DNA from 4 places in the Streptomyces sp. NPDC041784 genome. Region 2 is predicted to be linked to each of the others. Evidence: riboswitches for the same ligand, from Rfam matches in the RefSeq annotation. Region 2 holds a riboswitch; each other region holds the start of a gene.

Region 1 (7,242 bases), on a different contig from region 2:
CCCCCCCCCCCCCCCCCCCCCCCCCCCCCCCCCCCCCCCCCCCCCCCCCCCCCCCCCCCCCCCCCCCCCCCCCCGGTTCCGTCAGGACCCGGAGCCGCCCAGCTCACCGCGCACGGTGCGGGCCGCCGCGACCAGGTTCTCCAGGGAGGCACGGGTCTCCGGCCAGCCGCGGGTCTTCAGACCGCAGTCCGGGTTCACCCACAGGCGTTCGGCGGGGATGGCCTTGAGCCCCGTCCGCAGGAGGCCGGCCGCCTCCTCGGCGCTCGGCACCCGCGGGGAGTGGATGTCGTACACGCCGGGTCCCGCCTCGCGCGGATAGCCGTGCGCGGCGAGTTCACGGGCGACCTGCATATGGGAGCGGGCGGCTTCCAGGCTGATGACGTCGGCGTCGAGGTCGTCGATGGCCCGGACGACGTCCCCGAACTCGGCGTAGCACATGTGGGTGTGGATCTGGGTGTCCGGCCGCACCCCGCCTGTGGTGAGCCGGAACGCCTCCGTGGCCCACGCCAGGTACGCGGCCCGGTCGGCGGCCCGCAGCGGCAGCGTCTCGCGCAGCGCGGGTTCGTCCACCTGGATGACCGAGGTCCCGGCCGCCTCGAGGTCGTTCACCTCGTCGCGCAGCGCCAGCGCGACCTGGCGGGCCGTGTCGCCCAGGGGCTGGTCGTCGCGGACGAAGGACCAGGCGAGCATGGTGACCGGACCGGTGAGCATGCCCTTGACCGGGCGTGAGGTGAGCGACTGGGCGTACGTCGTCCAGCGCACGGTCATCGGCTCGGAGCGGGAGATGTCGCCGGCCAGGATCGGCGGACGGACGTACCGGGTGCCGTAGGACTGCACCCAGCCGTGCTGCGTGGCCAGGTAGCCGGTCAGCTGCTCGGCGAAGTACTGGACCATGTCGTTGCGTTCGGCCTCGCCGTGCACCAGCACGTCCAGGCCGGCCTTCTCCTGGAAGGCGAGCACCTCCTGGATCTCCGCCCTGACGCGCTCCTCGTAGCCCGCCGTGTCGAGCCGGCCCGCGCGCAGGTCGGCGCGCGCGGTGCGCAGTTCGTCGGTCTGCGGGAACGAGCCGATGGTCGTCGTCGGCAGCAGGGGCAGCCCGAGGTGGGCGCGCTGGGCCGTGGCCCGCTCGGCGTACGGCTGGGCGCGGCGCGCGTCGGCGGCGGTGACGGCGCCGGTACGGGCGCGGACGGCCGGGTCGCGGGTGATCGGGGAGTTCGCGCGGGAGGCCAGGTCGGCCCGGTTCGCGGCCAGTTCCGCCGTGATGGCGCCGGTGCCCCGGGCGAGGCCCCTGGCGAGGGTGACGATCTCGGTGGTCTTCTGCCGGGCGAAGGCGAGCCAGCGCAGGATCTGCGGGTCGATGTCCCGTTCCGCGCCCGTGTCGAGCGGGACGTGGAGCAGGGAGCAGGAGGCGGCCACGTCGACCCGGTCGGCCAGGCCCAGCAGGGTGCCGAGCGTGGCGAGCGACGCCGACAGGTCGTCGACCCAGATGTTGCGGCCGTTGACGACACCGGCGACCAGCCGCTTGCCGGGCAGCCCGCCGACGGCGGCCAGCGCGTCCAGGTTGGCGGCGGCCCGCTCGGTGAAGTCCAGCGCGAGTCCCTCGACCGGCGCCTTGGCCAGCACCGGCAGGGCCTCGCCCAGCCGGTCGAAGTAGGAGGCGACGAGCAGCTTCGGCCGGTCGGTGAGGGCACCGAGGTCGCGGTAGGCCCGGGCGGCCGCGCTGAGTTCGGCCGGCGTGCGGTCCTGGACGAGGGCGGGCTCGTCGAGCTGCACCCACTCGGCGCCGGCCGCGCGCAGGTCGGCGAGGACCTCGGCGTACACCGGCAGCAGCCGGTCGAGCAGGGTGAGCGGGTCGAAATCGGCGGGCACGCCCGGCGCGGGCTTGGCCAGCAGCAGATAGGTGACGGGACCGACCAGGACCGGACGGCCCCTCAGGGCGAGGCCGAGCGCCTCCTCGAACTCGGCGACGGGCTTGGTGGAGTCGGCCGTGAACACGGTGTCCGGGCCGAGTTCGGGGACCAGGTAGTGGTAGTTGGTGTCGAACCACTTGGTCATCTCCAGCGGCGCGACGTCCTGGGTGCCGCGCGCCATGGCGAAGTAGCCCGCCAGCGGGTCGGCGGCCACCGCGTCCCGGTGGCGGGCGGGGATCGCGCCCACCATGACGGTGGTGTCCAGGACATGGTCGTAGTACGAGAAGTCGCCCGTGGGGACCTCGTCGATGCCGGCGTCGGCCAGCTGCCGCCAGTGGGTGCGGCGCAGTTCGGCGGCGGTGGCGCGCAGCGCGTCGGCGGTGACGCGGCCCTTCCAGTAGCCCTCGATCGCCTTCTTCAGTTCCCGGCTCTGTCCCTGGCGGGGGTAGCCGTACACGGTGGCCCGTGCTGCCGCGGCTGCGGGCTTGGTGGTCACGGAGATCTCCTTCGCGAGATGAATCCCTGAGATCCCGGCGACGGGACGGGGGCGCGAAGGTGCGACGAACCGTACGGCAGCGGCCCACGGCCGTCCGTTCGGTGTGTACGCCGACCCGCCCTCGAGGTCACCGGGATGTCCGCGCGCGAATGTTTCGCGCATGGGCAGTTGGCAGGTCTTCGGACTCGTGGGCGCGCCCTCCGTTCGTCGGAGGACACCTACTGGCCGTCGCTTCCCAGGCCTGTTCTCGGACCCAGTGCGTATGACGGCGGTCGTTCCCACTCACCGCTGCGGGGCAGTCCCGGATTCCCACCGGGTTCCCTCTTGCGACGCTCCCGCCTGGCGGACGGGGCGAACCAGCTGCACCGGCCAGCCTAAGGGGTGGCGTCGTACACGTGGAACCCCCGGCCGCTCTTACGGCCCAGCAGCCCCGCCTGCACCATCCGCCGGAGCAGCGGGGGAGGGGCGTACAGGGGTTCCTTGAACTCGTCGTAGAGCGACTCGGCGATCGCGGTGAGGGTGTCGAGGCCGATCAGGTCGGCCTGTTTCAGTGGGCCCATGGGGTGGGCGCAGCCCAGTTCCTGGCGTCGGCGTTCTCGACGACGGCCTCCACGACCTCAGCTGCCGGTCGGCGAGGTCCCCCAGGCTGCCGGTGAAGACCAGCCGGGCGAGCGCGTCCCGCGCCGCGTCCCGGTCCAGCCCGCCCCGCCCCACGGCACGCTCCAGTGAGGCCGCCACACGGTCCCGTGCGGCGCGCGCGGCGACGGCGTCGGCCTCGCAGACCACCGTGTCGATCCCGGCCCGCGCGCACACCTCGGCGATGCCCGCGCCCATCTGCCCGCCGCCGACCACCCCGACGCGTCGGATGCCCCCGCTCATGACCGCGGCTCCGCACGGCGCATCAGGTGACGGGCGTAGGCGTCGGGTGTGAAGAACTGCGGCAACTCGCCCGCCAGGGCGGTGCGTTCGAAGAGCGCCCGTACGTCGTCCAGGGCGGCCCACGGGTACGCGGCGCCGAGCGCGGCGAGTTCCTCGTCGAGCAGCCGCAGCACCGTCTCCCGGTCCACCACCCGGTGCCGCACCCAATGCCAGATCTGCACGCGGGCGACCTCGGCGGTGGCCGTGTCCGCCGACAGACCGTCCAGGGCGACGGCACCCCGGCCGCGCAGCCAGGCGTCGAAGCAGCGCAGGGCGACGGCGATGTTCGCGCGCACGCCCTCCGCCGTGGGCGGTCCGCCGATCCGGCGCACCGACAGCAGTTCGGCCGCCGTCACCTCCACGTCGTCGCGGGTACGGTCGATCTGGTGCGGCCGCTCGCCCAGGACGCCGTCGAACACCTCGCGGCAGACCCGTACGAGTCCCGGGTGCGCGACGCCGGAACCGTCGAAGCCGTCCTCCGCCTCCCGCTCCTTGTCCAGCCGGACCGTGGCGAGCGCGGCCTCGTGCGCGGATGGATCCCTGCCGGGCAGCTGGGACGCCGTGGCGCCGATGGCGTGGGCGCCGCGCCGGTGGCAGGTGCGCACGAGGAGTTCGGTGCAGGCCCGCATGAAGGGGGCGGTCATGGTCACCTTCGTCCGGTCGGGCAGCAGGAAGTCCGTGCGGTGTCCGAAGGTCTTGAGGAGGCTGAACAGGTAGTCCCAGCGGCCCGCGTTGAGCTCTGAGCTGTGCTCGCGCAGCTCGTGGAGGATCTCCTCCATCTCGAAGGCGGCGGTGATCGTCTCGATGGGGACCGTGGCGCGGACGGTGCCCCGGGGGATGCCGAGTGCCTTCTGCGCGCAGACGAAGATGTCGTTCCACAGCCGGGCCTCGTACCGGTTCTCCAGCTTCGGCAGGGAGAAGTACGGGCCGTGGCCGGCGTCGATCTGCCGCTGGGCACAGTGGTAGAAGTACAGGCCGAAGTCGACCAGTGCGGCGGGCACGGGAGCGCCGTCGCATGCCAGGTGCTCCTCGTCGAGGTGCCAGCCGCGCGGCCGGACGACGATGGTGGCCGGCCGGTCGCGGCCGCCGGGCCGGTACGCCTTCCCGTCGGAGGTGGTGAAGTCGCTGCGCCCCTCGATGGCGTCGCGCAGGGTGAGCTGGCGGCCGATGACGTTGTCCCAGGTGGGCGCGGTGGCGTCCGCGAAGTCAGCCGTCCAGACCCGGGCACCGGAGGTGAGGGCGTCGACGGCCGTACGGCGTTCCGGCGGTCCGGCGATCTCGACACGGCGGTCGGTCAGACCGGGCGCGGGCGGTGCGACGCGCCAGGCCGGGTCGGCGCGGACGGCTGGGTGGCCATGGGGAAGTCGAGCGGGGAGCCGCCGGCCAGCCGCAGCGCCTGCCGTCGGCGCTCCTTCAGCAACTCCTGGCGGCGCCCGCCGAACTCGTCGGCCAGCCGGCCGACGAAGTCCAGCGCGGCGGGGGTGAGGATCTCGTCGTGCCGCTCGCCCGGCGGGGCGAGGACGCGGACCTGGCGGGTCGGTGCGTGGGTGGGCATCTGCTTCTCCTACGGGTACGGGGGCGGGACCGGCCCCGGCGGGCCTAAGGCGTGTCTGACAAATGATCACCTGGCTGGTTCGCGGAGCCAGAGGATCAGGGGGGCCAGGACGATTCCGGCGCGGTAGCGGTCGGCGAGCTTGTCGAACCCGGTCGAGATCGCGCGGAACTGCTTGAGGCGGGCGAAACATCGTTCGACCACGTTGCGGTCGCGGTGAATCTCCTTGTCGAAGGCGGGCGGCCGCCGAGGCGCCCTCGGCGTTGGCGGTTGGCCGCCTGGTCGCGGCGTTCGGGGATCGTGGCAGCGATGCCCCGGCGCCGCAGCAGGTGGCGGATCGCCCGGCTCGAACAGGCCTTGTCGCCCAGCACGCGCTCCGGCGTCGTGCGCGGGCGGCCCGTGACGGTGCGCGGGATACGGATCCCGTCGAGGACCTGGCCGAATGCGGTGGCGTCGTTGACGTTGCCGGGCGTGAGCACGATCGACAGGGGCAGGCCCCGGCCGTCGACGGCGAGGTGGACCTTGGTGGTCAGCCCGCCTCGATGCACGGACGGCACGGTCACCGACTACCTGCTAACCGGCAAGCTCCCGGCGAAGGACGTGACCTGCAAGGCGACGGCCGACTCGAACGACGAGGCACGGAGGGACCAGCAGCGGGACGTGCTCCCCGGATCTCCGCTCCCGGAGCGTGCCCCGGACCGTTTCTGAGCCCGACCGCGTGCCCCATTGCGGCATGACCCAAGGAAGATGGGGCGGGACCTCCTGGCGGAGTCCCGCCCCATCGTGCGTCGCGGCCCCGGAGTCGGGGAAATCGGTTCGTCAGGGCCTGCGGCCGTGTGCCACGGTCCGTCGGATCATCGCCCCGCCGGCAGTGGGCAGTCTCGCAATCACGGGCCGGACGGCGGGAGTTCATCAGCCACACGCACGTGCGCCCCGTGTCGTTCCAGAGCAAGGCGTGCCGTACGGGCCATGGCCTCGTCGACCATCTCACCTTCGAATGTCACCGCGCCCGTCCCGTCCCCCTGTGCCGCCTCGACCGCCGCGATCAGCCTTGCGGAGCGGGCGAGTTCGGCAGGGCCGGGAGAGAACACCTCGTTGATCACCGGGACATGGGAAGGATGGATCGCCATCATCCCCTCGTAGCCGAGGGAGCGGTTCTGTTCGGCGAAGGCGCGCAGCCCCGGCAGGTCGGTGATGCGCGTCCACAATCCGCTGACCGGATGCGGCACTCCCGCTGCCCTGGCGTCCAGCAGAACGCGGGATCGCAAGTCCACCGTCTCGGTACCCTCCGGGCTCCAGCGGTAGCCGACGGCGCGTTCCACGTCGCCGCCGGCGGCGGTGAGAGCTCCCAAGTGGGCGACGCGCGGGGCGGCTCGGGCGATGTCGTAGGCCTCGCGCAGGCCACGGGCCGTCTCCAGCAGGGGCACCAGGGCGACGCGTCCCGACGGCAGGCCCTGTTCCTGTTCGCACCAGTCCAGCAGCCGGTCGGCAAGCTTCACGTCCTCGGCAGAGCAGACCTTGGGGAGCACGATGCCGGCGAGCCCGGGCCGTACGACCGCGCGCAGTTCCTCGGCTCCCGCCCAGCCGTCCAGCGGGTTGACCCGGACGAACAGCGCCATCCGTCCCGCCTGATCCGCCGAAGCGTCGGCGGACCGCACGATGGCATCGGCCACCTGTGTGCGGGCGGCGAGCTTGCCCGAGGCGGGCACCGCGTCCTCCAGGTCGAGGATGGCCGCGTCGGCGCCCGCTGCCCGGGCCTTGGGTAGCCAGTCGGTTCTGGTGCCGGGGACGAAGAGCAGGGAGCGCAGCGGGGGCCGGTCGACCGCTCCCGCGTTCCCCTCGGGGGGGCTCTCCGAAGACGCCTCAGATGACATCGCTCTTCTCCAGGTCGGCCAGTTCGTCCGCACTGAGTCCGAGCCAGTGCCCGTAGACGAGGTGGTTGTCCTGTCCGAGGGCGGGCCCTGTCCGCCAGACCCGGCCGGGCTGCTGCCGGAAGTGCGGGATCACCGCCTGCATACGCACCGGACCGAGGTCGGGGTCATCGACGGTGACGATGTCTTCTCGCTCGGCGTACACGGGGTCGGCGGCGATGTCCGCGGCGTCGAACACCCGTGAGGCCACGACTTCGGCGCGGGCGAACTCCTCGAGGCACTCACCGGTACCGCGCTCCGCCACCCAGTTCCGCAGGCCCTCGTCCAGTTGCCCGCGCCGGTCGTGCTGTTGCTGCGCGGTGGCGAACTCCTGCTCGGGGAGTCCCAGCAGGCGGGCGATGTTGCGGACTGAGCGCAGCGTGGCGGAGGTCACCGTGATCCACTCGCCGTCGCGTGAGCGGTAGGTGTTGATCACGGCCGCGGGGGCGACGGCCA
Region 2 (7,242 bases):
AGAGCTTGCCGATGGTCGGCGTCTCCAGGAACAGGTTCAGGGACTGGGCCTGGTCCAGGTACGGGGTGCGGGCGGCGGCCATGTCGATCAGACCGCGCTGCGGGATCTCCCACGCCGTGCGGTACAGGGCGCGCACCTCGGCCGGGATCCACGCGAAGTCCTGCACCGAACCGCCCGAGTCGCGCAGCGCCTCACGGGTCCGCGCGTCCCAGACGCCCAGCGCCTTGAGGTCCTGCACCAGGTACGAGTTGACCTGGAGGAACTCACCGGACAGCGTCTCGCGCTTGAACAGGTTGGACACCTGCGGCTCGATGCACTCGTACACACCGGCGATGGAGGCGATGGTGGCCGTCGGCGCGATGGCGAGGAGCAGCGAGTTGCGCATCCCGGTGGCGGCGATCCGCTCGCGCAGCGCCGCCCAGCGCTCCGGCCAGGTGAACTCGACGCCGTAGTGGTCGGGGTGCAGGACACCACGGGCGGTACGGGTCTTCTCCCAGGCCGGCAGCGGGCCGTTGCGCTCGGCCAGGTCCGCGGAGGCCTCGTACGCGGCGAGCATCACGCGCTCGGCGATCCGCGTGGACAGCGCCTTGGCCTCGGCGGAGTCGAAGGGCAGCCGCAGCTTGAAGAAGACGTCCTGGAGGCCCATCGCGCCCAGGCCCACCGGGCGCCAGCGGGCGTTGGAGCGGCCCGCCTGCTCGGTCGGGTAGAAGTTGATGTCGACGACCCGGTCGAGGAAGGTCACGGCGGTGCGGACGGTCTCGTCCAGCCGCTCCCAGTCGATGTCGCCGTTCGCCGTGTCGACGAACGCGCCGAGGTTGACCGACCCCAGGTTGCAGACCGCCGTCTCGCCGTCGTTCGTGACCTCCAGGATCTCCGTGCAGAGGTTCGAGGAGTGGATCACATGGCCCGGCTCGGCCGTCTGGTTGGCGGTGCGGTTGGCCGCGTCCTTGAAGGTCATCCAGCCGTTGCCGGTCTGCGCGAGGGTGCGCATCATCCGGCCGTACAGATCACGGGCCGGGATGGTCTTCCTGGCGAGCCCGGCGGCCTCCGCCTTGCGGTACGCGGCGTCGAACTCCTCGCCCCACAGATCGACCAGCTCGGGCACGTCGGCCGGGGAGAACAGCGACCACACCTCGTCGGCGTTCACCCGGCGCATGAACTCGTCCGGCACCCAGTGCGCGAGGTTCAGGTTGTGCGTACGGCGGGCGTCCTCACCGGTGTTGTCGCGCAGCTCCAGGAACTCCTCGATGTCGGAGTGCCAGGTCTCCAGGTAGACCGCGGCCGCGCCCTTGCGCCGGCCGCCCTGGTTCACGGCGGCCACCGAGGCGTCCAGGGTCTTCAGGAACGGGACGATGCCGTTGGAGTGCCCGTTGGTGCCGCGGATGAGGGACCCGCGGGAGCGGATCCGGCTGTACGACAGTCCGATGCCGCCGGCGTGCTTGGAGAGCCGGGCCACCTGGTGGTAGCGGTCGTAGATGGAGTCCAGCTCGTCCAGCGGGGAGTCGAGCAGGTAGCAGGACGACATCTGCGGGTGCCGGGTGCCGGAGTTGAAGAGCGTGGGGGACGACGGGAGGTAGTCGAGCCGGCTCATGAGCCCGTAGAGCGCGGCGACCTCGTCGACGGAGCGCGGGGTGTCGTCCTCGGCGAGGCCGGCGGCGACCCGCAGCAGGAAGTGCTGGGGCGTCTCGACGACCTTGCGCGTGAGGGGGTGGCGCAGCAGGTAGCGGCTGTGCAGGGTGCGCAGGCCGAAGTAGCCGAAGCGGTCGTCGGCGCCGGTGTCGATCAGCGCGTCGAGCCGCGCCGCGTGCAGCGTCACGAAGTCGGCGGTGCGGTCGGCGATGAGGCCCTCGCGGTGGCCGACGGCGACGGACTCGGTGAACGTCGTCACGCCCTGCGAGGCGGCCTCGGCGGCGATGCCGACGGTCAGCAGCCGGGCGGCCAGCTTCGAGTAGGCGGGGTCCTCGGAGATCAGGCCGGCGGCCGCCTCCGTGGCCAGCTCGCGCAGCTCCGTCTCGTCCGCCCGCGCGGACCGGCCGCGCAGCGCGGCGGCGGCGACCCGGCCGGGGTCGGCGTCGGGGAGGTCGGCGGTCAGCTCGGTCAGGGTCCGCAGCAACGCGGTACCGGGACCGTCGGTGTCCAGCTGGATGGCTGAAGCCGGGTCGGCTGGCGCGATGGTCACGTGGGGGCTCTCCCTCGCTCGGCAATGGGCCTGGCGGAGGGCAGGGGGCAGCACACGAGCGCGCACGGCGTCGCGGTCCACCGGCCCACTCCACGAGGCCCGGACGGCAGGCACCCGAGCCGGACGGCCGGGTGCGCTGTCGGCAGGTCCTCGGACTGACTCCTGCGCACGACGGCTCCTGGGAACAGACATGCACAAGTACACCGTTGCGGGACAGTTCCGGATTCGCACCGGATTCCCCTGCGACGACAGCGAGCATGAGCATACATCTTGTGCTCGCCGGTCACGCCACCCCCAGATGTTGTGTCGAGGCGGTTTCAGAGCGTCAACTGATAGGCGAGCAGAGTGATGTCGTCCAGCTCCGGCACGGGATTCCAGTCCCGCTCGGGTGTTCGGACGAAGCCGAGACGTTCGTAGATGCGATGGGCCGCGTACATGGTCCGCTGGGTCGACAGCACGACACGCGCGCAGCCGTCGACGGCCCGCGCGCGCTCGACGCAGGCCCACACGAGGGCCTCACCGGCACCCCGGCCGCGGCCGGCCCGGTCGACGGCGAGCATCCGGATCTCGGCCTCGCCGGGAACCGCCAGATCGGCCATCGGGCCGGGGCCCGGGACGAAGGTCACCCCACCGAGGAGCCGGCCGCCCTCCACGGCTACGAGCACCTCGGCGGCGGCCGCCCGCCCGGCCACGTCCTTCAGCACGGGCAGGTACAGGTCGTTCCCGCCGTAGTCGAGGAGGCCGTCCTCGAGATAGGCCCGGGCGGTGATCTCGCCCAGCGCCTCGTACTCGGCGATCTCCGCCGGTCGTATCACGATGTCCATGGCCCCGAGTCTGTCGGACGGCCGCACCCGGGAGCCCCCGATTTCCGCGGTGGGGCGGCCGGGTTGCGGGGCGTGCCGGGAGTGCTTCCATGGAAGAAGGCGTCGGCGCCCCGCAGGTCCTCCGTCCCGAGATCCGCTCTCGGAGGGAGCACACGATGACGAGGGTCGTCCGCCACCTGCCCGGCAAGGAACGGCCGCGCGACGCGCCGATGGCGACACTGGACCTCCGGCGCGCGGGAAGCCGGGTAGGACAGGGCCTCGTGGGCCGCTGGCACACCCTGACGATCCGTCTGGAGGCCCGCCGCGGGGCCACCCGCCCCCGGAAATGGCGCCGCTGGGTCACCTACGCCAACGTCACCCGGATCGTCTGGCTCGTCGCCGTGCTCGCGCTGCTCGCCTGGATCGGGGAGGGCCTGGCCATCCTCATCACGAGCGAGACGACCGGCTTCGAGAAATGGCGGCAGCACAACCAGGGTTTCGACACCGTCTTCAAGTTCGTCGGTCCGATCCTCGCCGCCTCGATCGCCGCCACGCTCTTCCTGTTCTGGTGGTACCGCTGGACCAAACGGCGATACCTCGCCAAGGCACTGCGCGATCCCCGCAAGCTGGTGCCCACCGCCGGGCACGACACCGCCGAGATCGTGGGACGGGAGGAGATCGCCCAGGTCATCGCCGAGCGGCTGCGCGAGCGCGACACCCGCCGGCCCTATCTGCTCGTCGGCGGCGTCGGCGCGGGGAAGACCGCCGTCCTCGTACGGCTCACCGAACTCCTGGCCCACCAGAACGCCGTACCCGTACCGATCCGGCTGCGGGACGCGGTCGACGGGGGCGACCTGAACTTCGAACATCTCGCCAGGCGCCGCTTCGCCGACGAGGCACCCAAGGGCATCCTGGCGCGCGGCAAGACCGACCGGGTCTGGCAACAGCTCCTCGCCGACGACAAGCCGGTCGTCCTCGCCGACGGCCTGGAGGAGGCCCTCCTCGACGACGGGCGCCAGCAGAACCGGGACAACGTCATCCGACGGGCCATCGAACGCGCCCACGAGGAGAAGCTGCCCCTGGTCATCGCCTCCCGGCCGCACAGCCCGCTGGAGAGCACCTCCGCCGCGATCGTCGAACTGGAACCGCTCGGCGAGGAGGCGGCGCTGCGGTTCGTCGAGGCGGGCGTACCGGAGACCGACGAGCGCCGGGTGGATTGGATCGTGGAGACGGCGGAGGTGACCGAGTCACCGGTCTACCTCCAGATCGCCCGCGAACTGCACCGGCGCGGAGCCCTGGAGCACGACCGTCCGGACGCCGATCCCCACCACATGAACACCCGCAGCCGTGACCGCGCCACCCTGCGGCTCTGGCTGCTGGAGACCTGGGCCGAGGCGCTGTGCGAGGGGAAGCTGCGCGAGGACGTCGCGCTGGCCCCGCAGGAGCGCCGGGACACCCTCGAGGTGGCCTCGGCCCTGGCCTGCGTCGGACTGCTCCAGGACAAGCTGGAGGTCGGCCTCGCGGAGCTGCTCGACCCGGACGTCCTGCACCCCGGACCGGCGCGGCGCGCCCGGGCCCGGGCACAGCACCTGTGGGCCGGCCGCGTCTTCGACCAGTACGGCAAGCACGGGAACGACCTCTCCGACTGGCACCGGCAGCGGATCTGGGACGCGCTGTGCGAGCGGCTCGGCGACGACGAGCGCAGACGGCTGCACGCGGGGAACATGGACCAGTGCCACGCCGCCCTGGCCCGCCTCGCGGCCCACGCGAGCAAGCTCAAGCTGGTGGAGGGCTTCGAGCGCAGGGTCCGTTTCCCGCACAGCATCATCCAGGCCTACTTCGGCTACCGCGTGCTGAACCACCTGGGGGAGCGGGGCGCCGGGGAACTGGTCGAACAGGCGCTCCAGCCGCCCGGTCCCAGCCGTGAGCTGCTCATCGCCCTGGTGCTGCTGTCCCGGGCGCGGGCGGCGAGCCTTCCGGCCCGGGGCGGCGGGATCCGGGCCGACGTGCGCAAGGAGATCGCCGAGCTGGCCCGGCAGACATCCGTGCGGGGCCGCCCGCCGGCCCTCCGGCTGAGCACGGCCGCGGGCCGCCGCACGGACGATCCGAAGGCCCTCGACCTCTACGCGGCGGCCGTGGAGATCGAGAGCGCGGAGCACGACCCGAGACGGCTGGCCGGCATCGTCGCGGAGGTGCGCGCACGCTGGCCCGGCATCAAGGGAGACCGGCGCACCCTGCGGGACGCGAAGCGGAGACTGATCAAGCAGGTCGGAGCCGCGCTGCGCAAGACCTCCGACCGGATCGACACCACCCCGCTGTACTGGGAGCTGTTCCAGCTGGGCATCGAGGAGCCCTCCTACTCGATCCGCCTGGCCGTGTCCCAGGAGTTCGGAGCCGGCGGCAACGCGGCGTTCGCCGTGATCCGCGAGCGGGTCGGCCTGAACAGCGACCCCGTGGAGGAGTACAACGACCGGCTGGAGCAGCTGAGGGCCTGGAAGCGAGGGGAGTACGAGACGTGGGCCGCGCGCATGGGGCGGGCGAGAGCGGCCGGGGTGTCCTCGCGCGCCGCGTCGGCCGAGGATGTCCGGCGGCTGCAGCGCGAGCGGCGGGAGCTGAACGCGCGCTACCGCGAGCAACGGGTCGCTCTCTTCCGGGAGTTCGTGATGCGGGCCTGGGCGGTCCCCATGCTCTTGGGCTCGGTCGACGAGGCCCACCGCGACGAGGCCCAGGAACGCCTCACCAAGTGGCTGCGCCACCTCGACCCGGCGTTCACCGGCGGCGCCCCCGACCTGCCGCTCGCCCTGGAGGCCGCGCTGGCCCAGGGCTTCAAGTACGCGGCCAACCGGCGCCAACGGCACCCGCACACCTACCCGGGCGGCCGCGCCGGCCTGATCCGCCAGGCGGAGACCGTGCTGCAGCAGTCCCGGTGCTGGTACGCCCAGCTCAGCCTGCTCCAGGCCCTGTGCCTGTGGGAGCTGGCGGACAGCGCCGGCGGCAATGACCGGGGGCACGGTGCGGCGGGGCGCAACGGCGGCCACCCCGACGGGCACGAGCCGATCCAGCCGCTGGGCGGGGCCACCGCCGTACGGACCGTGAAGCGCTGGCTGTCGATGGCGGGCACGGTGAACGCGGCGCCGGGCCGGCCCGGTGAGGACGGCGACCAGGTCCGGCGGCCCCTGCATCCGTTCGTCGCCGAGGCGGGCGACCTGGTGGCCCTCGCCCTGGAGACCGGGCAGCCCGAGCGGTTCCTGTGGATCGACGAGAAGGGCGTCGCCGACAACATCGGCGCCCGCGCCGACGAGCGCGGGGGGTACCGCAGGCACAGCCTGTGGATCCCGCCGTCGGTCGGCTGGAGCACCCTCGACCCGCGCGCCCAACGCCTCGTCGCCGATGTGCTGATCATGCTGAACCTCATCGAACGGGACGGGCACCCGGACGAGGTCGAGGAACGCCTGGCCCGCGCGGAGCAGCCAGGTATGCCTCTGCCGCCGTGCATCCGTACGAACCGGGAGCCGCTGCGGCCCGGACTGCGGATCGGCACGTCCACCCCGCCCGCGCCGGGCTCGGCCTGTCTGCCCGACTGCACCTTCCAGCTCTGCCCGTACCCTCCCCGGGGCTGGTTGCCCCGGGGAGAGATCCGCGAGCCGTTCTGCCGCCAGCAGCAGGCCCTGCTGCCCGGCCGCGTGCGGCGCTGGCTGCCCAGGGGGCTGCGCAGGAAGACACCGCACTGGGTCGGCATGCGGGTCCGCGAACTGGACCGCTTCTGGGACGCGATGGCCAGACGGACCCGCGACTAGGACCTGTCCGGGGCGGTCTAGTGGGACGTCCCCGCCGTCGCCGGTGGCAGTTCCACCTGGACGCCCGGGTCGCCCGCGTCCGCCGTGTAGTCCTCCGGCCTGGTCTCGTCGACGCCCTCGGGGGCCTTCGCGGCCCTGAGGACGAAGGTGAGGACCACCGTGACGACGACGTTGAGGACGAAGGCCGTGAGACCGATGTAGCCGATCTCGCCGATGCCGGGGATCTCCTTCGCCGAGCCGCCGAAGTGCTTCTGGGTCGGGGAGGCGACCCCGTACGCGGCGACCGTGCCGTAGACCATGCCGACCGCCCAGCCGGCGAGCAGCGCCCAGCGGTGGAACCAGCGGGTGAAGAGACCGCCGACCAGGGCAGGGAAGGTCTGCAGGATCCAGATGCCGCCCAGCAGCTGGAAGTTGATCGCGACGGTCTTGTCCATCGTCAGGACGAAGACCAGGGCACCCACCT
Region 3 (7,242 bases), on a different contig from region 2:
GGACCGGCCAGGGTGTAGCCGTCCTTCGACACCGTGAACTTCCAGCCCTCGGGGGCCTTGGCGAGGGTGACGTCGGCGGGGGCGATGCCCTCGGGCAGGACGACCCGCACCTCACGGAAACCGGCGGAGGCGGACTCGGCCTCGGAGACGAAGGTCAGGGTGACGTTCTCCGCGAGCGCCTGGGGGCGGTCGGCCTCGACCTCGGCGTGCGCGGCGGCCGGTGCCGCCAGGGCGAGCGTGGCCGTCAGGACGAGGGCACCGACGACGCCGAGACGGCGGCCGGCCCGCGCCGGGGGACGGACGGGGTGGGACACGGACACAGGGGAACTCCTTGCTGGAACGGGAGGATCCGGCACCGTGACGACCGGTGCCGGTGAAGGACCGAGGGGTTCTCCCGACGCGGTGGGCCCCTGCGCCCCACCGCGTGCTCCAGTACGTCCTCCCACCCCGGCGCCGCCGGCGCCAGGAACGCGCCGCTGCGCCGGCCGGGCGACCTGGGCCGTACCGCCTCCGGGCGGCGCACCGGGCGGGGCAGCACCTGGGCCAGGGCGGCCGCGGCGGCCTTGCCCAGGGTACGCAGCGTGCCGAGCGCGTCCGCCATCCGGGCGTCCGCCCGGTGCAGCAGCCAGGCCACCGCCAGCGCGGCCGCCATGTGCAGCGCGGTCATCGCCGCTCCGCCGTGGTGCCAGGCGTGCCCGTCCCCGGTCGCCGCCGGATGCCCGGCGTGCGCGGGGTGCCCCGGCAGCACCGCGGGCGCGTGGCCGTCCGCGAAGGACAGCGCGAGATGCAGGGCGCCCTGGTTGACCAGCGTGGCCCCGAGGGTCACGGCCGGCGTGAGACGGCGCCGGGCCAGCGGCAGGAACGCGGCGAGCTGGAGGACGACGAGTCCCCCCACGGCCCGCCACGGCACCGCCGCCTCGGCGACCGCCTGATGCCCGAGCAGCGCGAGCACGGTGCCGAGCACGGAGAACATCCCCGCCCGCACCCACACGACCCCGCCCCGCTCCGCACGCCCGCTCACCTCGTCGTATACGGCGGCGCCCGGGGAGCCGTTCACCGGCGGGGGCCGGGAAGCCGGCCTCGGCGAGGACGGGTCACGGTCCGGTGCGCGCCGTCGTCAGGGAGGCCAGTTCCTCCGCGGTGCGGGGGCCGGGTGCCGTGGCGGGCAACAGGCCCTGCGCGCGGAGCAGTTCGGCGGCGGCGATGCCCCACGGCAGCCGCAGCCCCGCCTGTCCGAGCAGGTCCGTACGGGCGAGCATGGCCGCCGCGGGTCCGGTGTGCGCGCCGGACGGGGTGAGCAGGGCCGCGTCGTCGGCCCAGCGCAGCGCGAGGTCGACGTCGTGGGTGGCCATGACCACCGTCGTGCCGGACGCGCGCAGCCCGTCGAGGGTGGCGAGCAGCCGTTCCTGGCCGTCGGGGTCGAGCCCGGCGGTCGGCTCGTCGAGGATCAGGACGCGCGGCCGCATCGCGACGGCGCCCGCGATGGCGGTCCGCTTGCGCTGCCCGTACGACAGCAGATGGGTCGGCCGGTCGGCCAGGCCCGTGATGTCCAGGGCGGCGAGCGCCTCGTCGACCCGGGCCCGCACCTCGGCGTCGGACAGGCCGAGGTTCAGCGGCCCGAACGACACGTCCTGGCCGACGGACGCGGCGAACAGCTGGTCGTCGGGGTCCTGCACCACCAGCTGCACGGTCGTCCGCAGCCGGGTCAGGCCCTTGCGGTCGTACCCGACCGGGCGCCCCTCGACGGCCAGTTCGCCGGTGCGAGGCCGCAGCCCGCCGCTGAGCAGCCGCATCAGCGTGGTCTTGCCGCTGCCGTTGCGGCCCAGCAGGGCGAGCGCCCGTCCGGCGCGGATCTCGAAGTCCAGCCCGTCGAGCACGACGGGGCCGTCCTCGTAGGCGAAGGAGGCGCCGCGCAGGGCGACCAGCACGGGCTCGCTCATGTCAGCGGCCTTTCCAGGACGAAGGTGAGGACGGCCAGCGCCGCGAGGAGCGCGACGCTGACCGCCGTGAAGCGGACGGAGACCCGGGCCTCGGGCACGAGGACGCGCAGGGTGCCGTCGTAGCCGCGCCCGGCCAGCCCGGCCTGGAGCCGCGCGGCCCGGTCGAAGGCCCGGACGAACGCCGTCGCCCCGAGCCCGGCCAGCGCACGCCACTCCGCCGCCCGGCTGGTGTGCCCGAGCCGGGCCGCCTGGGCCTCGCGGATCCGGCGCACGGAGTCCAGCAGCAGGAAGCTCATGCGGTACGTCACCAGCGCCACGTCCACCACGGGCGCGGGCACCCCGGCCTTGACCAGGCGCGGCAGCAGATCGGACATCGGTGTGGTGAAGGCGAACAGCAGGACGCCGAGGGAGGCGGCCGAGGTACGCAGCATCAGCTCCCCGGCGCGCACCGCGCCACCGTCGGCCGGGGCGACGAACCCGTCGGGTCCGCCGACCTGGACGAGCAGCGTGACCGCGCCGGTCGCACAGAATCCCAGCGGCACCCGGTAGGCCCGCCACAGCCGACGGCCCGGCACGCCCGCCGGGCCCAGCAGCACCCCGAGCGCGGTCACCAGCACGAGGGCGGCGCCGGGCCAGGGCGGCAGCGAGACGGCGAGCACGGTCAGGCCCAGTCCGAGCACGGCCTTGTCCACGGGGTGACGGCGGCGCCAGCGACTGCTGTGCGCCGCCGCGTCGATCGGCAGCATCGGCTAGGCCCGTTCGGCGGACTCGGCGACGGGCTTGTCGGACTTCTCGGCGGACGTGTCGGCGGACTCGGTGGCGGGCTTGTCAGCGGACTCGCGGGCCGACTCGGCGGCCGACTCGTGGACGGATGCGTGGACGGATGCGTGGACGGGCCCGTCGGCGGTCGCCGAGTCCTGCCGTGCCAGCGCCCGGAGTTCGCCCTGGCGCCGCCCCCGGTGCAGACCGAAGTAGTAGGCGAGGACCCCCGCGCCGAGCGCCGCCTGGAAGGCGAACAGCGCGGACTCGATGTCCCCGGACGGCGGCTCGTACAGCGGCGAGAACCAGGGCTCGTAGTCCGGCTCGAGCTCGGTGATCGCCGTCTCGGCCTCGGCGTCCGCGCCCGTGAACGGCTCTTCCTTGTGGTCGCCGAGCCCGAGGGCCAGCGGCAGGACGGCCAGCGCGGCCACCACGAACAGCAGCAGGGCGTTGATCTTCGCGTTGCGGCTCATCGGGCCACCGCCCCGGTGCCGGTGCCGGTCTCGGTGCCGGTCTCGGTGCCGGTCTCGGCCTTGGTCCCGGTCCCGGCCTCGGTCCGACCACCGGTCACCAGCACGCCCAGCCGGGTCAGTTCGCCCTTGCTGGACTGCACCAGCAGCCGCATCACGAACACCGTGAGCAGGCCCTCGCTGACCGCGAGCGGGATCTGGGTGACGGCGAAGATGGAGCCGAACTTGCCGAGCGCGCCCAGGAATCCGCTGCCCGGGTCGGGGAACGCCAGCGCCAGCTGCACGCTGGTCACGCAGTAGGTGGACAGGTCGGCGGCGAACGCGCCGAAGAACACCGCGACCATCAGCGGCGCGTCGTAGCGTCGCAGCAGCCGGTAGACCGCGTAACCGGTCCAGGGCCCGACGATCGCCATCGAGAAGACGTTGGCGCCGAGCGTGGTGAGGCCGCCGTGGGCGAGCAGCAGCGCCTGGAAGAGCAGGGTGATGGTGCCCAGTACGGCCATGATCGGCGGCCGGAACAGGATGGCGCCCAGGCCGGTGCCGGTGGGGTGTGAGCAACTTCCCGTCACCGAGGGCAGTTTCAGTGCGGACAGTACGAACGTGAAGGCCCCGGAGGCCCCGAGCAGCAGGGTGCTCTCGGGGTGTTCCCTGACCTCACGGGTGAGCGAGCGGACTCCGTGGACGACGAAGGGTGCGGACGCGACGCCCCAGGCGACCGCGTGCGCCGGCGGGAGGAAACCCTCGGCTATGTGCATGGTTCAGCAGACCCTCTCCAGCACCTCGTGGATGGTTGACGCGCCCCGGCCGGTCTCCTGGCTGACGGGTACCACCGCCCGTGCTCCGCCTTCCCGGGTCCGAAGACCCAGTGGCTGCCCGTGAGGGCTGGAGCCGGACTTCCCGATCACAGTGGCGAGGGCCGCACCGGTTTGACACCGGATTTCCCGTTCACCGAGGCGTGGTGACAGTAGTGCCCGCACAAGGGCCCTGACAAGCGGCAACGGGGGGCGCGAGGGCGTCGTGGTACGGCTCACTCACCGGCGCACACCCCGGTGTGCTTGAGTGGAGAACGCGCCCGCCGCCCGCCCCCTCACTCCCTCCCCCTCCTCCCCTCTTCCCCTCTTCACCCCTTCACCGCCTCACCTCTTCAGGAACGGATCCGGACTCTCGTGCGTGTACTGATCCTCGGCGGCACCACGGAGGCCCGCCGACTGGCCGAGCTGCTGGACGGCGTTCCCGGTCTGACGGTGACCAGTTCGCTCGCCGGGCGGGTCGCCGCTCCCCGGCCGCTCCCGGGTGAGGTCCGCGTCGGCGGGTTCGGCGGAGCGGAGGGGCTGGCCGCCTGGCTGCGGGAGCACGCGGTCGACGCGCTCGTCGACGCCACACATCCCTTCGCCGGGACCATCGCCCGGCACGCGGCGCGGGCCGCCGCCGGCACCGGCGTGCCCCTGCTCGCCGTGCGCCGGCCCGGCTGGGTGCCGGTGCCCGGTGACCGCTGGCACGAGGCCGGTTCGCTGGAGGAGGCCGCCGCGCTGCTGCCCGGGCTCGGCCGGCGGGTGTTCCTCACCACCGGGCGGATCGGTCTGGCCACCTTCGCGGACCTCACCGAACCGTGGTTCCTCGTGCGGTCCGTCGACCCGCCCGAGCCTCCGTACCCGCCCCGGACGGAGGTGCTGCTGGACCGTGGCCCCTTCACCCTCGACGGCGAACGCGAGCTGTTGCGCCGTCACCGGGTGGACGTGGTGGTGACGAAGGACAGCGGGGGAGCGGCCACCGCGCCGAAGCTGACGGCGGCCCGTGAGGCCGGGCTGCCCGTGATCGTGGTCCGCCGGCCTCCGTCCCCCGAGGGCGTTCCGGTCGTCCCCGACCCGGAGGCGGCGGCGCGCTGGATCGCGGAGCACCTGGACCGCGGTCCTCGGGGCGTGCCGACTGAAGGGCGCCCTGACGGAAAGGCATCCTGACGGAAAGGCATCCTGACGGAAGGCGCCCTGACGGAAACCTGACGCGGGCTTTGCCGCTGCCTTCTTGTGCCTGCAAAGGATGCGCAGAAGCCTGGAGGGCGTGGCCGGGAACGGCCGTTCACCGAGAGGTGAGGCCCGCGCCCCCATGAGCACCGCCCCGGAATCCGCCCGTCCCACGAAGGCCGCCGGACGCGGTCCGTCGTGGCGCCGCATCAATACGTCCCTGACCCGCGAGACGTGGACGAGCCTCGCCGGGATGGCCGCGTTCGTCCTGGCCCTGCACGTCGTCGGCTGGGTCACGCTGGTGGCGGTCGTCGTCCCGGCGCACTACAGCGTGGGCGGCGGCGGGACCTTCGGCATCGGGATCGGGGTCACCGCGTACACGCTCGGCATGAGGCACGCCGACCGGGCCGGTCTGCACGGCCCCTTCTGGGACCGGATCGCGGGCCTGGACCTGAACGCTGTCGGCTATGTCGTCGTAGGCCTCTTCCTCGCCACCTGGCTGCTGGCCCTCGTCGTGTGGAAGGCCGGCCGCATCGAGGAGAAGTGGACGGCCCACCCGGCCGGGGCCGGGGCGGCGACACGTCCGGAGTCCTAGGACCGACGACTGATCGGCAGAACAGCACTCTTGCTGTTAGCGTGCAGCTGCATATCACTCGCAATAATGTCGGAGGACGTCGGACATGTCCGTTTACACGCTCCCGGAGCTTCCGTACGACTACGCGGCGCTCGCCCCGGTGATCAGCCCCGAGATCATCGAGCTGCACCACGACAAGCACCACGCGGCGTACGTCAAGGGCGCGAACGACACCCTGGAGCAGCTCGCCGAGGCCCGGGACAAGGCGTCGTGGGGCTCGATCAACGGTCTGGAGAAGAACCTGGCGTTCCATCTCTCCGGGCACATCCTGCACAGCATCTACTGGCACAACATGACCGGCGACGGCGGCGGCGAGCCGTTGGAGGCGGACGGCGTGGGCGAGCTGGCGGACGCGATCGCCGAGTCCTTCGGCTCGTTCGCGAACTTCAAGGCGCAGCTGTCCAAGGCGTCGGCCACGACCCAGGGTTCGGGCTGGGGCGTGCTCGCCTACGAGCCGCTCAGCGGCCACCTGATCGTCGAGCAGGTCTACGACCACCAGGGCAACGTCGGCCAGGGCTCCACCCCGATCCTGGTCTTCGACGCCTGGGAGCACGCCTTCTACCTCCAGTACCGGAACCAGAAGGTCGACTTCATCGAGGCGATGTGGCAGGTCGTCAACTGGCAGGACGTCGCACGGCGCTACGCCGCCGCCAAGGAGCGCGGCGACAGCCTGCTGCTCGCGCCGTGACACCGTGACCCGCTGAGCCCCGGGCCGTCGTCGGTCGACGCCGGCGGCGGCCGGCCCGGGCGGCTCACCACCCGGTGAGCAGCAGATGGTTGAGGAGCAGGGCGAGGACCGCCTGGGCGGCCAGCCAGGCGCGGGGACGGGTGAGGAACGCGCAGGACGGCAGCAGCCACATCGCGAACGGGAGCCAGATCCGCTCCGTCTCCGCCTTGCTCATCCCGGAGAGGTCCGCGACCAGCAGGGCGACGAGAGCGGCGGTTACGAGCAGCGCGAGCCGGACCTCGCCGCGCGGTGCGGTGCGCCGCCGCAGCAGCACGGCCCCCGTGCGCCGCAGCCCCGCCGCCGTCGCCAGGCCCGTGATCAGCACCGCGCAGGCGAGATTGGCCCACACCCAGTAGCCGTACGGGCGCACGCCCCCGGCGCCCTCGTGGTAGCGCGTGACCAGCAGCCGGTACGCCTCCCACCAGTCGAACCCGGCGAGCGTGAACGCCGTCGGCACGACGGCCAGCCCGGCGAGCAGCGCCACGAGCATCACCGGCCGCTCCCGGACCCCGGCCCGGCCGAGCAGCAGCACCGCCGCGCCGAGCGCGGCGAAGAGCGTGAGGCCGTAGGAGAGGTAGCAGGTGAGCCCGAACAGGAGGCCGGACGCCGCCGCCGAGCCCGCCGCCCGGCCCGCCGACCGTGCGGTGACCGCCGTCGCCAGCAGCGCCACCGCCCACGCGGCGACCGCCGCGAAGTACGCGTCGGCCGAGGTGCCCATCCACACCGCCGCCGGGGCCAGCACCAGGAAGGG
Region 4 (7,242 bases), on a different contig from region 2:
AGGGCGACGCCGGTACGGCCCCTGCGCACCGAGCGCGTGCGGTGCAGCCGGCTGAGGCGGACGAACTCCGACTCCTCGACGGAGAGTTCCGCGGCGCGCGACGCGGACACCACCCTGGCGGCCGCCAACTCCTGCCCCCGCAGCAGCAGATCGGGGTGCTGGTCCGCGTCCTCCCATTCCCGCAGCCGCCCCCGCAGCTTCTCGTGCCACACCAGAAACGCACGCGACTCGTCGAGCCAGCCCCCGAGCGTCGGCCACTGCCGTACCAGCGCCTCGTGCGCCAGTGCCACCGTCTCCCGGCCGGAGCTGTCCCGGGCGATGACCAGGAGGCGGGTCGCCGCCAAGGCCTGGGCGGCGACCCGGAGTTCGGGGGGCAGGTGCTCGAAGGCCCGGGCGACGCGGGCGTACTCGTTGCCCCTGACCGGGCGGGCGAGGCGTTCGAAGAGGCGGCGGGCCACCATGGGATCCGGGCCGCCCGGGGCCTTGCAGACCCGCGCCAGCTGCTGGTCGGCATAGCGGGACAGGGCCCCTTCGACACCCCGGATCGTCCGGTACGCCGCGTGCGTGAGGCGGCCGTGTTCCCGGCGCTCCCACAGCTCCGCCAGCGCGAACTCCACCAGGGGCAGTGCACCCGGCTCACCGCCCGCGTCCGCCACGATCAGTTCGGCCAGGCCCGGTTCGAACTCCACGCCGGGGACGGCCTCGATCGGCCTGCGCACCACCTCGTCCAGTTGGTCGCGGGTCATCGGGGCGATCATCTGGACCGTGCCGCTCAGTTCCTCCGCCCTGCCGTCCGCGACCAGTTCCTCCAGGGAGGCGGAGCGCAGGGTCGCCAGGACGCGCAGCCGGCGGCCGGACGGGTGGACGGCACGGGTCATCGGCAGGAGGACGTCCAGGAGGGCCCGGGCGTCGGCGGGGCGGGCCCCGACGGTCTCCTCGAACTGGTCCAGCAGGACGACGTGGCCCGAGGGGCCCGACTCCCGCAGGATGCGGGCGGCCAGCAGGACCGCCGTCCGGGTCCGGTCCGTCGTCGCGTGCGGTTCCCGCGAGAGTTCCCGCACGAGTTCCCCCGCGAGTTCCCGCGCCGACGGGAACTGTTCCCCGAGCGCCTCCGCCAGCGTCCGTACCGGATCGGTGTCCGGCTGGCCGGCGAAGTCGGTGACCGTGTGGCCGGAGGACCGCAGCAGGGGAAGCACTCCGGCCCGGACCAAGGACGACTTCCCGACCCCGGACGCCCCCGCGACCGGAACGAAGGCGTGCGCGCGCAGGGCCGCCGCGATCCGCTCCCCGTCCCCCCGCCGAGCGAAGAACACCCCCGCGTCCTCCTCCTGGAACGGTTCCAGGCCGCGGAAGGGGGACGGGCTCAGGGCCGGGTCCAGGCCCAGGAGGAGGGGTGCCGGGATCAGGTAGGCCGTGGTCGCGCCCGTGCCCGTCTCCGCGGCGACCGTCATGCCGACGACCCCGCCCTGGTCGGTGTCCCACACCGGGCCGCCGCTGAAGCCGCGGCCGATGGGCGGGGCGCCGGAGAGCGGGCGGGCCTCCATCGAGGTCCAGCCCTTGCCGACCGGGGCGCGCAGTCTGCCGTCCACCCAGACGCCGTGGTCGTCGGTGCGGGCGGGGAAGCCGAGGACGCGGAATGCGTGGTCCCAGACCGCCGTGCCGCCGGCGAGCCGGACCGGGGTGGTGCCGGGGACCGGCTCCGCCAGGGTCAGCAGGGCGATGTCGCCGCCGCCGTCCGGGCGCACCGGGTGCCAGTGGGTGACCTCGGCCCGCAGGGCGGCCGACGGCGGGGTCAGGAGGGGGAAGTCGAGCGTCACCCGGGCGGTCGGCGGCGCCGCCGACGTCTCGTCCGTGCCCAGCGCGCTCGCCACCACGTGCGCGCAGGTGCACAGCGTCCGTTCCGCGATCAGGAACCCGGTGCCGGTGACCCGGCCGTCCTCGCTCCAGAAGCGGGCGATGGCCCGGGGGAGGTCCTCATCAGGGGGCGCCATCACGCTGCCCGGGGAGGGCCGTTCCGTCCTCGTCCCGGGGCGACCACTGCATGCTCACCGTGAAGTGGGCCTCCGTGGTGCCCTTGGCCACCACCACGCCCGCCTCCGCGCTCAGCGTGATGCCGAACTCGACCGTGACCGAGCCGGGGGGCCGGGCCAGGCTCCGGGCGCCTTCCACGACCGCGCCCAGCGCCGGGCGTACCCGGGCGAGCGCCTGCTGGAGGGTCTCCGCCGCGCCCGCGACGCCGGCCCCGCCGCCGCCCCGGGAGACCCGTTGGACGCCCCCGGGCCCCTCCCCCGTCACCTCCAGCAGCACGATCTGCCCGTCGTCCAGCCGCATTTCACCCACATACGCCACTCCGCGTCCCCTCCGGTGCCGTTCGCGTCCGTTCGCACCCGGTCGCGTCCATTCGCGTCCGTTCACGTCCGTTGTGCCCCTCAGGGGGCGTACGGGCCATTGCAGGCGCTCACGTTCCGCGACCGCAAGCGGGTCCGGGGAGGTCCGTCCGCTCGAGGGGTTTTCCCGGGAAGCGGGCCCCGGCACCCGCCCCCCGTGCTAGCGGTGTGGGGTTCTGCACACTCTCCCCGCGCAGGTCAACGGCAAGTTGACGGCCCTTCCGGGCCCGTGGTGGACTGCCGGGGCCATGTACGGCGGCAGAAGAGGAAGCCGGTGCGAATCCGGCGCGGTCCCGCCACTGTCACCGGGGTAGTAACCCCCGGGAGCCAGGAACTCTCGCCGCCGGTCTCGTCGAACCAGGGCGTGGACACCCTGAGTGAGGACATATCGCCATGCTCGCTCGGCCGTTGAGGTACCCCACCAGGTCGCTGCCCGACCCCACGGCCGGCTGAGCCGGTGCGTGCCGATCGCGTTCACGCGTACGGCGCCGCCCTCGGCCTCCTCGGCGACCTGCTGCTCGGCGATCCGCGCCGGGGCCATCCGGTCGCCGGTTTCGGGCGGGCCGCCGGTGCCGTGGAGCGGGTGCTGTGGCGCGACCACCGCGGGTGGGGCGCGCTGCACACCGCGGTGTGCGCCGGGGGCGCCGTCGCGCTCGGGGCCGTCGCCTCGCGCGCCGTACGGTCCTCCCCCGCCGTCTCCGTGGCCCTCACCTCCGCCGCCACCTGGGCCGTCGTCGGCGGCACCTCCCTCGTCCGCGAGGCCCGGGTGATCGGGCGCGCGCTGGAGGCGGGGGACGTCGACGCGGCGCGGGCGCGGCTGCCGCATCTGTGCGGGCGGGATCCTCAGGCCCTCGACGCCGACGGGATCGCCCGGGCCGTGGTGGAGTCCGTCGCCGAGAACACCTCCGACGCCGTCGTCGGGGCGCTGGTCTGGGGGGCCGTCGGCGGGGTGCCCGGGCTGCTCGGGTTCCGGGCCGTCAACACGCTCGACGCCATGGTCGGGCACAGGTCGGCCCGGTACCGGCGCTTCGGGTGGGCCTCGGCGCGCCTCGACGACCTCGCCGGCTGGCCGGGGGCGCGGCTGACCGCCGTACTCGCCGCCCTCGCGGGGGACGATCCGCGCGGGGCCGTGCGGGCCTGGCGGGACGACGCCGGCCGGCACCCCAGTCCCAACGCCGGGCCCGTCGAGGCGTCCTTCGCGGGGGCGCTCGGGGTACGGCTGGGCGGAACGCTGTCGTACGGGGGCCGGGTCGAGCACCGGCCGGTGCTGAACGAGAAAGGGCGTGCCGTGGAGGTCCAGGACATCGAGCGGGCCGTACGGCTGTCCCGCCGGGTCGGTCTGCTCGTGCTCGGCGTCACCGTCGCCGCGCGGGCCGCGGCCACGAGGGCGAAGGGGCGTGCGTCATGAGGGGCGGGGGTCTGCTCGTCGCCGGCACCACCTCCGACGCGGGCAAGAGTGTCGTCACGGCCGGGATCTGCCGGTGGCTGGTGCGGCAGGGGGTCAAGGTCGCGCCGTTCAAGGCGCAGAACATGTCCCTGAACTCCTTCGTGACGAAGGAGGGCGCCGAGATCGGGCGGGCGCAGGCCATGCAGGCGCAGGCCTGCCGGGTCGAGCCGACCGCGCTGATGAATCCCGTGCTGCTCAAGCCCGGCGGTGAGAGCAGCAGCCAGGTCGTGCTGCTCGGGAAGCCCGTCGGCGAGATGAGCGCCCGCGGCTACCACGGCGGGCGCCGGCAGAAACTCCTCGGAACCGTTCTCGACTGCCTCGCCGAGTTGCGGGGCACGTATGACGCGGTGATCTGTGAGGGGGCGGGCAGTCCGGCCGAGATCAACCTGCGGCGGACCGACATCGTGAACATGGGGATCGCGCGGGGCGCCCGGCTTCCGGTGCTCGTCGTCGGCGACATCGACCGCGGGGGCGTCTTCGCCTCCTTCTTCGGAACCGTCGCCCTGCTCTCGCCCGAGGACCAGGAGCTGGTCGCCGGGTTCCTCGTCAACAAGTTCCGGGGCGACGTCGGCCTGCTGGAGCCGGGGCTCGACATGCTGCACGGGCTCACCGGACGCCGCACGTACGGCGTGCTGCCCTTCCGGCACGGCCTCGGGATCGACGAGGAGGACGGGCTGCGGGTGTCGCTGCGCGGGACCGTGCGGGAGTCGAACGTCTCCCCGCCCGTCGGCGAGGACGTGCTGCGGGTCGCCGTGTGCGCGATCCCGCTGATGTCCAACTTCACGGACGTGGACGCGCTGGCCGCCGAGCCGGGCGTCGTCGTGCGGTTCGTGGACCGGCCCGAGGAGCTGGCCGACGCCGATCTCGTCGTCGTGCCGGGGACCCGGGGGACCGTACGGGCGCTGGAGTGGCTGCGCGAGCGGGGGCTCGCGCGGGCCATCGGCCGCAGGGCCGCCGAGGGCCGGCCCGTGCTCGGGATCTGCGGCGGCTTCCAGATCCTCGGCGAGCACATCGAGGACGACGTCGAGAGCCGGCGCGGGCACGTCGACGGGCTCGGACTGCTGCCCGTCCGGGTCCGGTTCGCCCGGGAGAAGACCCTCACCCGGCCGGTGGGCGAAGCCCTCGGCGAGCGGGTCGAGGGGTACGAGATCCATCACGGGGTGGCCGACGTCACCGGCGGCGAGCCGTTCCTGGACGGCTGCCGGGTCGGACAGACCTGGGGCACGCACTGGCACGGCTCGCTGGAGTCGGACGGGTTCCGGCGGGCCTTCCTGCGCGAGGTGGCGGCCGCCGCGGGCCGCCGGTTCGTGCCGGCGGCCGACACCTCCTTCGCCGCGCTGCGCGAGGAGCAGCTCGACCGGCTCGGCGACCTGATCGAACAGCACGCGGACACGGACGCGCTCCGGCGGCTCATCGAGTCGGGCGCGCCGCAAGGACTGCCTTTCATTCCACCGGGAGCGCCCGCATGAGCACAGTGTTGTTGTTGTCGACCGCCGACACCGATCTGCTGGCGGCCCGGGCCGCCTCCGGCGCCGACTACCGGATCGGCAACCCGACCCGGGTGGATGTCGAGCGGGACCTTCCCGGGCTCCTGGCGGGCTCGGACATCGCCGTCGTACGGCTGCTCGGCGGCAAGCGTGCCTGGGAGGAGGGGCTGGCCGCGCTGAGGGCGTCCGGGATCCCGACCGTGCTGCTCGGCGGCGAGAGCGTGCCGGACGCGGAGCTGATGGCCGAGTCGTCGGTGCCCGCCGGTGTCGTCGCGGAGGCGCTCAGGTACCTCGTCGAGGGCGGCCCCGCCAACCTCACCGAACTGGCGCGGTTCCTCTCCGACACCGTGCTGCTGACGGGTGAGGGGTTCGTCGAGCCGCAGCGGATGCCCCAGTACGGCGTCCATGGCGAACGTGCCCTGGTCGAGGGCCGGCCGACCGTCGGCGTGCTCTTCTACCGGGCCCACGAGCTGAGCGGCAACACCGCGTTCGTGGACACCCTGTGCGACGCGATCGAGGCGCGGGGCGCCAACGCCCTTCCCGTGTACTGCGGTTCGCTGCGCGGGGCCGACGCCGGGCTGTACGAGCTGCTGTCGGCGGCGGACGCGCTGGTCGCCACCGTCCTCGCGGCCGGCGGCACGCACGCCTCGCAGGCCTCGGCGGGCGGGGACGAGGAGGCCTGGGACATCGGGGCGCTCGCCGACCTGAACGTGCCCGTGCTGCAAGGGCTCTGCCTGACCTCCTCGCACGCCGCCTGGTCCGCGTCGGACGCCGCGCTCTCCCCCATGGACGCGGCGATGCAGGTCGCGATCCCCGAGTTCGACGGGCGGCTCATCACCGTGCCCTTCTCCTTCAAGGAGCAGGGTCCCGACGACGTCCCGGTGTACGTCGCCGACCCCGAGCGGGCCGCGCGCGTCGCCGGGATCGCCGTACGGCACGCGCGGCTGAGGCACAAGCCGAACGCCGAGAAGAAGCTGGCGCTGGTCTTCACCGCGTACCCGACCAAGCACTCGCGCGTCGGCAACGCGGTGGGGTTGGACACGCCCGCCTCGGCCGTGCGGGTGCTGGACGCCCTGCGGGACGCGGGGTACTCGCTCACCGAGTACCCCTCTGGCGGCGACGAGTTGATCCACCGGCTCATCGAGGCCGGCGGGCACGACGTGGAGTGGCTGACCGAGGACCAGCTGGCCTCCGCGCCCGCGCGCGTGCCGCTGGCCGACTACCGGGCGTGGTTCGACACGCTCGACCCGGCGCTGAGGGAGGCCATGCTGGAGGCGTGGGGCGAGCCGCCGGGCAGCCTGTACGTCGACGGGGACGACATCGTGCTGGCGTCCCTCCAGTTCGGGAACGTCGTCGTGATGATCCAGCCTCCGCGCGGCTTCGGCGAGAACCCGATCGCGATCTACCACGACCCCGACATGCCGCCGTCGCACCACTACATGGCGGCCTACCGCTGGCTGGAGAACAGTTTCGGCGCCGACGCCGTCGTCCACATGGGCAAGCACGGCACGATGGAGTGGCTGCCGGGCAAGGGGCTGGGACTCAGCGGCGGTTGCGCGCCGGACGCCGTCCTCGGGGAGCTGCCGCTCATCTACCCGTTCATCGTCAACGACCCCGGCGAGGGCACCCAGGCCAAGCGGCGCGGGCACGCCACCGTCGTCGACCACCTGGTGCCGCCGATGGCGCGCGCGGACACCTACGGCGACCTGGCGAAGCTGGAGCAGCTGCTCGACGAGTACGCGCTCGTCTCCGACCTGGACCCGGCGAAGGCGCCGGCGGTGCGGGCGCAGATCTGGACGCTGGTCAAGGCGGCCGAGCTGCACCACGACCTGCATGTCGACGACCAGCCGGACGACGACGCCTTCGACGAGTTCGTCATGCACATCGACGGCTATCTGTGCGAGATCAAGGACGTGCAGAT

The links. A riboswitch is a leader RNA that binds a small molecule or an ion and turns the genes downstream of it on or off. The one in region 2 is predicted to bind cobalamin.
Region 1: another riboswitch for cobalamin. It lies ahead of metE (5-methyltetrahydropteroyltriglutamate--homocysteine S-methyltransferase); the one in region 2 lies ahead of ACZ6D7_RS10265 (ribonucleoside-diphosphate reductase subunit alpha).
Region 3: another riboswitch for cobalamin. It lies ahead of ACZ6D7_RS34960 (energy-coupling factor ABC transporter permease); the one in region 2 lies ahead of ACZ6D7_RS10265 (ribonucleoside-diphosphate reductase subunit alpha).
Region 4: another riboswitch for cobalamin. It lies ahead of ACZ6D7_RS37900 (cobalamin biosynthesis protein); the one in region 2 lies ahead of ACZ6D7_RS10265 (ribonucleoside-diphosphate reductase subunit alpha).

The regions. Positions count from the first base shown of each region.
Region 1 covers NZ_JBVJAB010000007.1:22-7,263, forward strand. The annotation lists gene metE (5-methyltetrahydropteroyltriglutamate--homocysteine S-methyltransferase) at 82-2,406, opposite strand; cobalamin riboswitch at 2,560-2,782, opposite strand; partial or broken gene ACZ6D7_RS16565 (3-hydroxyacyl-CoA dehydrogenase NAD-binding domain-containing protein) at 2,781-3,285, opposite strand; partial or broken gene aceB (malate synthase A) at 3,282-4,879, opposite strand; partial or broken gene ACZ6D7_RS16575 (IS5 family transposase) at 4,924-5,418, opposite strand; partial or broken gene ACZ6D7_RS16580 (alpha/beta hydrolase) at 5,420-5,584, shown strand; gene ACZ6D7_RS16585 (HpcH/HpaI aldolase/citrate lyase family protein) at 5,764-6,750, opposite strand; gene ACZ6D7_RS16590 (CaiB/BaiF CoA transferase family protein) at 6,740-7,242, opposite strand, start outside.
Region 2 covers NZ_JBVJAB010000004.1:179,791-187,032, reverse strand. The annotation lists gene ACZ6D7_RS10265 (ribonucleoside-diphosphate reductase subunit alpha) at 1-2,179, opposite strand, end outside; cobalamin riboswitch at 2,304-2,444, opposite strand; gene ACZ6D7_RS10260 (GNAT family N-acetyltransferase) at 2,497-3,003, opposite strand; gene ACZ6D7_RS10255 (NACHT domain-containing protein) at 3,159-6,779, shown strand; gene mctP (monocarboxylate uptake permease MctP) at 6,797-7,242, opposite strand, start outside.
Region 3 covers NZ_JBVJAB010000022.1:95,108-102,349, forward strand. The annotation lists gene ACZ6D7_RS34935 (DUF1775 domain-containing protein) at 1-314, opposite strand, end outside; gene ACZ6D7_RS34940 (hypothetical protein) at 245-1,057, opposite strand; gene ACZ6D7_RS34945 (energy-coupling factor ABC transporter ATP-binding protein) at 1,095-1,940, opposite strand; gene cbiQ (cobalt ECF transporter T component CbiQ) at 1,937-2,686, opposite strand; gene ACZ6D7_RS34955 (energy-coupling factor ABC transporter substrate-binding protein) at 2,690-3,172, opposite strand; gene ACZ6D7_RS34960 (energy-coupling factor ABC transporter permease) at 3,169-3,924, opposite strand; cobalamin riboswitch at 3,955-4,137, opposite strand; gene ACZ6D7_RS34965 (cobalt-precorrin-6A reductase) at 4,336-5,127, shown strand; gene ACZ6D7_RS34970 (hypothetical protein) at 5,273-5,725, shown strand; gene ACZ6D7_RS34975 (superoxide dismutase) at 5,811-6,452, shown strand; gene ACZ6D7_RS34980 (hypothetical protein) at 6,517-7,242, opposite strand, start outside.
Region 4 covers NZ_JBVJAB010000027.1:67,845-75,086, forward strand. The annotation lists gene ACZ6D7_RS37890 (nSTAND1 domain-containing NTPase) at 1-1,991, opposite strand, end outside; gene ACZ6D7_RS37895 (CU044_2847 family protein) at 1,978-2,331, opposite strand; cobalamin riboswitch at 2,604-2,743, shown strand; gene ACZ6D7_RS37900 (cobalamin biosynthesis protein) at 2,845-3,795, shown strand; gene ACZ6D7_RS37905 (cobyric acid synthase) at 3,792-5,303, shown strand; gene cobN (cobaltochelatase subunit CobN) at 5,300-7,242, shown strand, end outside.